DNA from 4 places in the Comamonas sp. A7-5 genome. Region 4 is predicted to be linked to each of the others. Evidence: predicted binding sites of a transcription regulator. Region 4 holds the regulator's gene; each other region holds the start of a gene.

Region 1 (2,201 bases), on a different contig from region 4:
ACCTTGAGCTGCCCCGAGGCGATGGCAGCCGACGCCTTGGCCACGCGCTCGCGCACAGCGGCGGCCACGCCCTGGCCCATGGTCAGGCGTACGGCAGCCGGATCGCTCAGGCCAATCTTGCGAATACCCGGGCCGGGCGCACCGCGCTCCTGCATGTCCTTGACGGCCAAGAACGCGCCAATGCCCACATCGGCCCAGGCGGAAGCGACGAACACCTGCGGGTCCACCGTGGTCCAGTCAATCACATTGCCAATCTGGCGCGTGCCCGCTTCGCGGCAGGCCTGAGTCACGCCATCGCGGCCGGAGTTGAGCATGGTGAAGATCACATCGGCACCGGCAGCCATCTGGGCCTTGGCAATGCGGTGCGACAAAGCGTTGTCGTCCTGATCGCCCGAGAAGTTCGTCAGCAGCTTGACCCTGGGGTCGGTATCGCGCACACCGGCCGCATAGGCAGCACGCCCCTTGAGCCCCGGGGGCACGCGAATGCCCGACATATGGCCAACCACACCGGTTTTGGTGGTCAGCGCTGCCAGCACGCCGGCCAGATAGGCCGACTCTTCCTGCAGCACGTCATAGCTGCAGAGATTGCCTCCCTGTACCGCGCCCTGGGTCACGACGAACTGGGTCCTGGGGAAGCGCGCCGCAACTTCGGCTGCGGCCTGATTGTTCTGCCCGCCATGGGCAATCACCAGCTGCGCCCCCTGCTCCGCAAGCTGTGTAAGAGCCGGCACCAGCAACTCCTTTCTGGGCGCCATGCCGTCGAGAAAGCGGGTCTGCACGCCCAGCTCCTGGCGTGCTTTTTCCAGGCCGCGCCAGCCGGCCTCCATAAAGCCCTTGTCGCTGCGCGAGCCCGCAAACAGACCGCCCACCACCAGGGAACCGCCGGATGCGGAAGGCCCGGAAACTCCGGCCCTGCCGGCACAGGCCGTCAATGCCAGCAAGCCCGGCACGGCCACGGCCGAAGCCATCCATTGGCGACGCGAAATAAATGAGAAATGAGAAGCGCTGGACAAGATGGAAGCTCCTTGAACACAGAAAAACAGCGACGCGCACAGGCACGAAACCCACTTATTCCTTGACCTCGGTTACGAAATAAAGCCCTCAAACTGTATGCAATTTCCGTGCACACGATACTCCCAAGAAACCCCAGCGCCGGGCTCGGCTGTCCTGGCGCCTGGGCAGCACCGTGCTCTTGCATTGCGCATCCGGCCTCGCTCCGCAATGCACGCGACTTGAACCCGCCGATAGTCCAAAAGGCACAATGGCGGTGCCTGAATCTGGTCTGCGACAACGCCCTGCCTGCTGCCGCAAAACCATGCACGCGCGACCGACGCCGAATTGCTTCACGCCCCATTCAAGACGCAGACCAAGTCTTGGTCTATAATGCTCGACTTTGCTGGCATTACCCCGTCGGCCATACTAGTTAAAAAGTGGCGGGGAAACCGCTGTTCACGGCTCTCAGGCCCGATCTTCCCGAGAACCCTCTGTCAGCACAGATATATCTGGAAATTAAATGACTACCATCCGCGTCAAAGAAAACGAGCCCTATGAAGTTGCCCTGCGCCGCTTCAAGCGCACCATCGAAAAGCTGGGTCTGCTGACCGATCTGCGTGCTCGCGAGTTCTACGAAAAGCCCACAGCCGAGCGCAAGCGCAAGAAGGCTGCTGCCGTGAAGCGTCACTACAAGCGCGTTCGCAGCATGCAACTGCCTAAGAAGCTGTACTAATCGTTGATTAGGACCAGTCGGCCTTAAAACAGCCGCAAACCCGCGCTCGGGACGCCAGGCGCGGGTTTTTTGTTTTCTGGCCACTGCATCAGCTTGCCTTGCTGCGCAGTGACCTCCCTGCGAATGGATAGTCAACGCCGTTCACACTGCGCACCACCATTCGCCAACCCCAAGGAGAAAGCCATGAGCCTGAAAGCCCAGATTACCGAAGACATGAAGACCGCCATGCGTGCCAAGGACAGCGCGCGCCTGGGCACCATCCGCCTGCTGCAGGCCGCGATGAAGCAAAAGGAAGTGGACGAGCGCATCGAGCTCGACGACGCAGCCGTCATCGCCATCGTCGACAAGCTGATCAAGCAGCGCAAGGACTCCATCGCCGCCTTCGAAGCCGCCAACCGCAGCGATCTGGCCGATGTGGAAAAGGCCGAAATGGAAGTGCTCAAGGTCTATCTGCCCGAACGCATGGGAGAAGCCG
Region 2 (2,201 bases), on a different contig from region 4:
CGCCGCCCATCACATGGTCCTCCGTCAGCTGCTCGATCTGCCCTTGTCGCAACAGGTAGGCACGGGTATCGCCTACATGGGCCAGCGTGAAACTCTGCCCGCGTAGAACCAGAGCTGTCAGCGTGGTCAGACCATAGGCCGGCTGACGCCGCCGATTGATGCCATAGAGCCAAGCGTTCTGTGCACCCACGATGCGGTCCAGCGCCACGGTGGGCTCCCAGATGGCTGGCGTGCAAAAGAAGTCGCGTGCCAAACAGGTTACCGTGGTCTGTGCAGCTTCACGGCCCCAGCCACCCGCACTGACACCATCGGCAACGGCGGCGAGCATGCTGGCGTGGCCAGAACTTTCGTCCTGCAGTTGTACTGCCGCGAAGTCCTCGTTGTCCTGCGCACGGCCGGAGCGTGAGACCCATCCGATATCCAGTTCAAAAGGCATGAGCGAATCCGTAATGGCATTCCTTGCAATCGCGCCCCACAAGAGTGCCTACCTGTGCGGACACCGCACCGAACTGATGCATCGGTAGATCAGAATCAGCAGCACCTTCGTTTGGAACCACGGCACTGCCAAGCTCCATGAGCAAGAAAACGATTGGCATAAAAAATGCTTTATTGATAGCGACGGTCTGGGCAATGTAGCTCCGACAGTTGAGGACAACGGCGTTTGCGACATACCTGGCCAAAGGTGGCTAGGTCATGGCGCAAGCGCCTTTTTTGTTTTTTAACCGTGAGAGGGAGCGTAACTCGCTTCACTCCCCTCCGACGAAGGGATATCGCATGCCCCACGCGATTCATAAAACACCACGAAAGCTCATCGTTGTTGGTAACGGCATGGTGGGTCAACGCTATGTCGAAGCTCTAACCGAACAATTTCCCGACCTTTGCGCAGCAGGATGGGAAGTGACGGTACTTGGTGAGGAGCCGCGCCCGGCATATGACCGTGTCCACCTGTCGGAGTTCTTCAACGGCCGCAGCGCCGACGATCTGTCCCTGGTCCCAGAGGGCTTCTACGACCGCCCGGGCCTGACGCTGCGCCTCAATGCCCGCGTTGCCTCCATCGAGCGGCGCGATCGTACGCTGCAACTGACCAATGGTGAAGTACTGGCCTTCGACAAGCTGGTGCTTGCAACGGGCTCCTCACCCTTTGTACCGGGTGTGCCGGGACGCGACCGCCCTCACTGCTTTGTCTACCGAACCATCGAGGACCTCGAAGCCATGCAGGCCTCGGGGGCCAAGTCCCAAAGCGGCGTAGTGGTGGGCGGCGGGCTGCTGGGGCTGGAATGTGCCAAGGCCTTGCGCGACATGGGGCTGCAAACCCATGTAGTGGAGTTCGCACCACGCCTGATGATGGTCCAAGTGGACGAAGGCGGCGGTCGCGTGCTGCGCACCAAGATCGAATCGCTGGGCGTGCAGGCTCACACCAGCCGCAACACTGTGGAGATCACCGATGGCGCCACGGCGCGCCATCGCATGGTGTTCGCCGATGGAACTTATCTCGAAACCGACATGATCGTGTTCTCGGCCGGCATCCGGCCGCGCGACGAACTGGCACGTCAATGCATGCTGGCCATCGGTCCGCGCGGAGGCATGGTCATTGACGACCACTGCCGCACCAGCGATCACGACATCTATGCCGTCGGTGAATGCGCGGCCTGGAATGAGCAGGTCTTCGGTTTGGTCGCGCCAGGCTACGATATGGCCCGCGTTGCCGCAGCTCACTTGGCAGGACAGGCCGATGCCGCGTTCACGGGCGCCGACATGAGCACCAAACTCAAGCTCATGGGTGTGGACGTAGCCAGCATCGGGGACGCACTTGGCAAGACGCCGGGTAGTCGCAGCTTTAACTACACCGACGAGCTGCAGCAGATCTATAAGAAAATCGTTGTCAGCGAAGACGGCAAGCGCCTGCTGGGCGCCGTGCTGGTGGGGGATGCCGCAGAGTACGGCACGCTTCTGCAGATGGCGCTCAACAATATGGAGTTGCCCGATGCACCCGGCCAGCTCATCCTGCCAACCAGCGACGGCGCGGCCAAACCAGGCCTCGGCGTGGACGCCCTGCCTGACGCTGCGGTACTGTGCTCGTGTAACAACGTCAGCAAGGGGCAGTTGTGCTCAGCTATCGCTGGCGGTGTGCAAACCATCGGCGAACTTAAATCCTGCACCAAGGCGGGGACCTCCTGCGGCGGCTGCGTGCCGCTGGTTAC
Region 3 (2,201 bases), on a different contig from region 4:
AAAGTCCACCACATACTCGGCACCGCGGTACAGCTCGGTGTGGCCCTTCTGACGGCCAAAGCCCTTGACTTCGGTCACGGTGATGCCTTGAACACCGATTTGGGAAAGAGCTTCACGCACTTCGTCGAGCTTGAAGGGTTTGATGATGGCGATCACCATTTTCATGACGGGCTCCTGAAAAATTAAAAAGTCTTGGAGAGCGTCAGAATCAGACGCGCCTTGTTCACATCGCCGAAGTAGGCCTTCTTGTTGGCGCCGGTCACTGCCGCAGCGGCAGAGAAGCCGTCGCCCAGGTCATAGGCACCACCGACGCTGTAGTCCACATAGTTGGGAACGCCCAGGTCCTTGATGTCGCTGGAGAAATGGGTGTAACCAACTGATGCTTTCAGTGTCACCTTGGGCATCACTTCCTGGCTGTAGGAGAACTGCAGATAACCGGTATTGCGGCCCTTGAGACCCGAGCCTGCCTTGGCGCCGGCCCAGCCGAAGTAGTCCTTGGACACCGTGTGCGAGTACTTGGCCGTGAACGGGCCGTAGGTGCCGGAGCCGTAGATCTCGGTGGTGTTGCCGTTGGCGTTGCCCGAGTACACATAGGTCAGCATGCCCACGTCCCAGTCCACATCGGCAGCCTTGAACTTGTAGCCGCCGTAGAAGTCGGTTTCCAGCGAGTTGCCGGGCAGCCAGTCCACGGAGGAGTTCCAGTTGCCGACGTAGAAGCCGCTGTCGCCGAACGTGTAGTCAAAACCGCCTTGCAGCGCGGGCTTGACGGCCCTGGTGCGGCTGGCGTCCTGATCCTGACCACGGAACTTGTAGTTGGTGGTCAGGGCAACGTTGGCGGAGAGCTGGGCATGGGCCCACATGGGGGCGACAACGGCGCAGGCCAGGGCGGCAGTCTTGGCGAAAGTCTTGAAACGGCTTGCAGCGGGACTAGGCATTCAGGGTTCCTCCGGTTTGAAAATTTCGTGGCAAAAATCTCGGATGAACTCTCAAAGCACAGACCGTGCCAGTCTCTGCGGCGGCTGCGGCACGGTTCGCTGCCCAAGGCCCTAGAACAGGCAGCGGGCCATAGCTGCCCGGTACAAAAAGCTACGAGTTTTCACAATCACTGAGCGCAACTTTCGCCACCCGGTTTGCGGCCTGAACCGAATGCACCAGGATGGTGCGTTTTTGCAATGCACCGCCATGGCCCGGTTTTTATCCGGTTTTTGCACCAAACAGGTGATTTGAAAGTGAGTGCGTGCTCTCTGTTTGGGCGTGGACGCAAAAAAGCCCATCGCCTGGGCGATGGGCTTGCAGGCAGCGCTCAGCTCAGAAGCTGGCCTGGGGCAGGTCTGCCTTGGTGAACACCAGCGAAACCTTGGCTTCCTGCGGAATCGGCGGCAGCTCCTGATTCCAGTGCTGCCATGCGCTGCGCAGCTCGGCCAGTTTCCGGGGCTCGCGATCACGCAGATTGGCGCGCTCGCGCGGGTCGCTGGCGATGTTGAACAGGTATTCGATGCCCTCGATCTGCAGATATTTCCAGTCGCCCCGGATCAAGGCCTTTTGCTCGCGGTGCTTCATACGCCAGGCCAGGTCGCGCTCGGGCATCCAGCTTTGATCCTGCATCAGGGGCAGCAGGCTGATGCCGTCCAGCGGATAGTCGGCATGCGCGTCCACGCCGGCGGCGGCCAGGAAGGTGGCCGACCAGTCCATGGTCAGGCTGGGCGTGTCGCAGACGGCGCCGGCCGTCATGCGCGCCGGCCAGCGTGCCAGCAAGGGCACGCGGATGCCACCTTCAAGCAGGTCCATCTTCTGGCCCACGAAAGGCCAGGTATTGGAGAAGCGCTCGCCGCCGTTGTCGCTGGTGAAGACGATGAGCGTGTTCTCGCTCAGGCCTTTTTCCTCCAGCGCATCCAGCAGCCAGCCGATGCCTTCGTCCATGTGATGGATCATGCGCTGATAGGTGTCGATGCTGCCGCCGTCGGTGTGCTTGCCCATGCCTTGCAGGCGCTCGGATTCGGCGCGGTCCTCGCGCGTCAGCCAGGGCCAGTGCGGGGCGCTGTAGTGCAGCGAGAGGTAGAAGGGCTGCTCGGCGCTCTGGCGCTTGACGAAGTCCACCGCGCGGCGGCTCAGCAGGTCGGTCAGGTAGCCGTCTTCGGTGTGCGGCTCCTCGTTGATCCAGAAGTCGGGGCGCCCGCGCGGATCGCAGTGGGCGAAGTAGT
Region 4 (2,201 bases):
TGGGCGAACATTTCAGGATGTGATGACCCCCACGCTCCCTCACTTTGTGCGGTCGCTGCCCCCAGAAGGGGCCCTGACCGGCTGCGCCGAGGTTTGCCTTGAGGTGGCCCGGCGGCAAACCCGTAGCACTGCGCGCGTTTGCAATGATTGTCTGGGGGCCGCGCCTCGATGAAGCCAGGTCTCTCGCTACGCGTTTCGCAGCATTTATCGCTTACGCCGCAGCTGCAGCAATCCATTCAGCTGCTGCAGCTTTCCACCCTGGAGCTGGCGCAGGAAGTCGAGCAGATGCTGGTCGACAACCCTTTTCTGGAACGTGCGGGCGATGAGGCCGAAACTGCGGGAGATGCTCCTGTAGATGTAGCTAATAGCGCCAGTGAATACAGTACTTCAGATGGTATTCATGCTGAAAGAGATGCATCGCAAGCGCAACAAGCTACTGAAACGGTAGCGGAGACATCAAACCCCGAAACCCCTGAAACGCTGAACTGGGAGGCCGAGGGCCTGGACGGCCAGGACGGGGAATGGGGTGGCGAATCCAGCAGCGAGTGGGATACGCCCTCGGCCAGCAGCTCCACGCGCAACCGCGATGGCGATGACGAAACCGATGCCATCGATCTGGCGCGCGAGCACCAGAGCCTGACCGACTTTCTCCATCGTCAGGCGCTGAGCCTGCATCTGGGCGCGGCGGACATGGCGGCGCTGCGCTTTCTCATCGAGTCGCTCAGCGACGACGGCTATCTCGAGGATTCCCTGCAGGAGCTGGCGCAGAGCCTGGCCGGCGACGACCTGGAAGAGCGCGAGGAGCTGGAGCAGCACTTTGTCATTGCTCTGAAGCTGCTGCAAAGCCTGGAGCCCGTGGGCGTGGGCGCGCGTGATCTGGCCGAGTGCTTGCAGCTGCAGCTGCGCGACCTGATCCGCACCGCCGAGGACGAGGGCACGACCGAGGCGCATATGAACCGGCTGCTGCTGGCGCAGGCCATCTGCTCCCAACCCATGGACTTGCTGGCGCGGCGCGATCTGCGCAAGCTCACCAGCCTGTGCGGCGCGCGCGAGGAACAGCTGCGCGAAGCCATGGCCCTGATCGCCAGGCTGGAGCCGCGTCCGGGGCGTCGCTTTGTGGACGTGGAACGCCATATCGTGGTGCCCGATGTCATCGTGCGCCCGGTGCGGTCCGGCGCGGGCCGGGTGGACTTTTCCGTGCAACTCAACCCCGAGGTCATGCCGCGTCTGCGCGTGCACGACATCTATGCCGGCGTGCTGCGGCGTCACAAGAACAGCGACGGTCATGCGGCGCTGCAGCAGCAGTTGCAGGAGGCGCGCTGGTTCATCAAGAACATCCAGCAGCGCTTCGACACCATCTTGCGCGTTTCCGAAGCCATCGTGGAGCGGCAGAAGAACTTCTTTGTGCATGGCGAGCTGGCCATGCGCCCGCTGGTGCTGCGCGATATCGCCGACACCCTGGGTCTGCACGAGTCCACCATCAGCCGCGTGACCACGGCCAAGTACATGGCCACGCCCCAGGGTACTTTCGAGCTCAAGTATTTCTTCGGTTCGGGCCTGGGCACGGAAACCGGCGGCAGTGCTTCCAGCACCGCCGTGCGTGCGCTGATCAAGCAGTTTGTCGATGCTGAAGATGCCAAGAAGCCGCTGTCGGACGCCAAGCTGGCCGATATGCTCAAAGAGCAGGGCATCGAGTGCGCGCGCCGCACCGTCGCCAAATACCGTGAGCAGCTCAAGATACCGACGACCACGCTGCGCAAGGCGCTGTAGGGCACCGCAGAAACAAGAAAGCCGCTGATGCATCGCACAGCGGCTTTCTTGTTCTGTCTTTAGGGCGGGAGCCTTGATAAGGCATTCCTCAAGCAAGGGGCAGCGAGCAAGAGCTGCCCTTGCGGCGATGCTGCCGTCCCCCTTGGGGGCACCCGGCCAGGGGAAGGCGCGTAGCGCCTCAGGGGGTTATCAAGAAACCAACCACCAGATAAACCAGACCAGCACGCCAATCATCAGGCCGAACTTGAGGATCTTGTAGAAGGTCGGATTCCAGTCGCGGAAGGCGCGGCGGTACTTGCCCGCATAGAACGAGATCTTGAACAGCTTGCTGATCATGCCGCGCGGATCGCCCTCGTTGTTGGGCGAGCTGGCGGCGGCCACCACGTTCTTGCCCAGCCAGTGATTGAGCCACTGGGCAAAGCCATTGGTCA

The links. Region 4 encodes sigma-54, which starts transcription at its own class of promoters, with help from an activator protein. Its sites were predicted from a motif close to TGGCANGNAANCTGCTTT; they were not measured.
Region 1: a site for sigma-54 is predicted at 1,110-1,127, ahead of AAIL67_RS18400 (BMP family protein). Genes of this name have one in related genera too.
Region 2: a site for sigma-54 is predicted at 591-608, ahead of nirB (nitrite reductase large subunit NirB). Genes of this name have one in related genera too.
Region 3: a site for sigma-54 is predicted at 989-1,006, ahead of AAIL67_RS07815 (TorF family putative porin). Genes of this name have one in related genera too.

Annotation. Positions count from the first base shown of each region.
Region 1 is NZ_JBCPWO010000012.1:22,498-24,698, forward strand. Features, by position in the region: gene AAIL67_RS18400 (BMP family protein) at 1-1,013, opposite strand, end outside; gene rpsU (30S ribosomal protein S21) at 1,514-1,726, shown strand; gene AAIL67_RS18410 (GatB/YqeY domain-containing protein) at 1,910-2,201, shown strand, end outside.
Region 2 is NZ_JBCPWO010000025.1:9,917-12,117, reverse strand. Features, by position in the region: gene AAIL67_RS23700 (bifunctional protein-serine/threonine kinase/phosphatase) at 1-436, opposite strand, end outside; gene nirB (nitrite reductase large subunit NirB) at 775-2,201, shown strand, end outside.
Region 3 is NZ_JBCPWO010000003.1:509,965-512,165, forward strand. Features, by position in the region: gene glnK (P-II family nitrogen regulator) at 1-165, opposite strand, end outside; gene AAIL67_RS07815 (TorF family putative porin) at 183-935, opposite strand; gene AAIL67_RS07820 (sulfatase-like hydrolase/transferase) at 1,309-2,201, opposite strand, start outside.
Region 4 is NZ_JBCPWO010000005.1:446,621-448,821, reverse strand. Features, by position in the region: gene lptB (LPS export ABC transporter ATP-binding protein) at 1-23, shown strand, start outside; gene AAIL67_RS12445 (RNA polymerase factor sigma-54) at 169-1,770, shown strand; gene AAIL67_RS12440 (aspartyl/asparaginyl beta-hydroxylase domain-containing protein) at 1,960-2,201, opposite strand, start outside.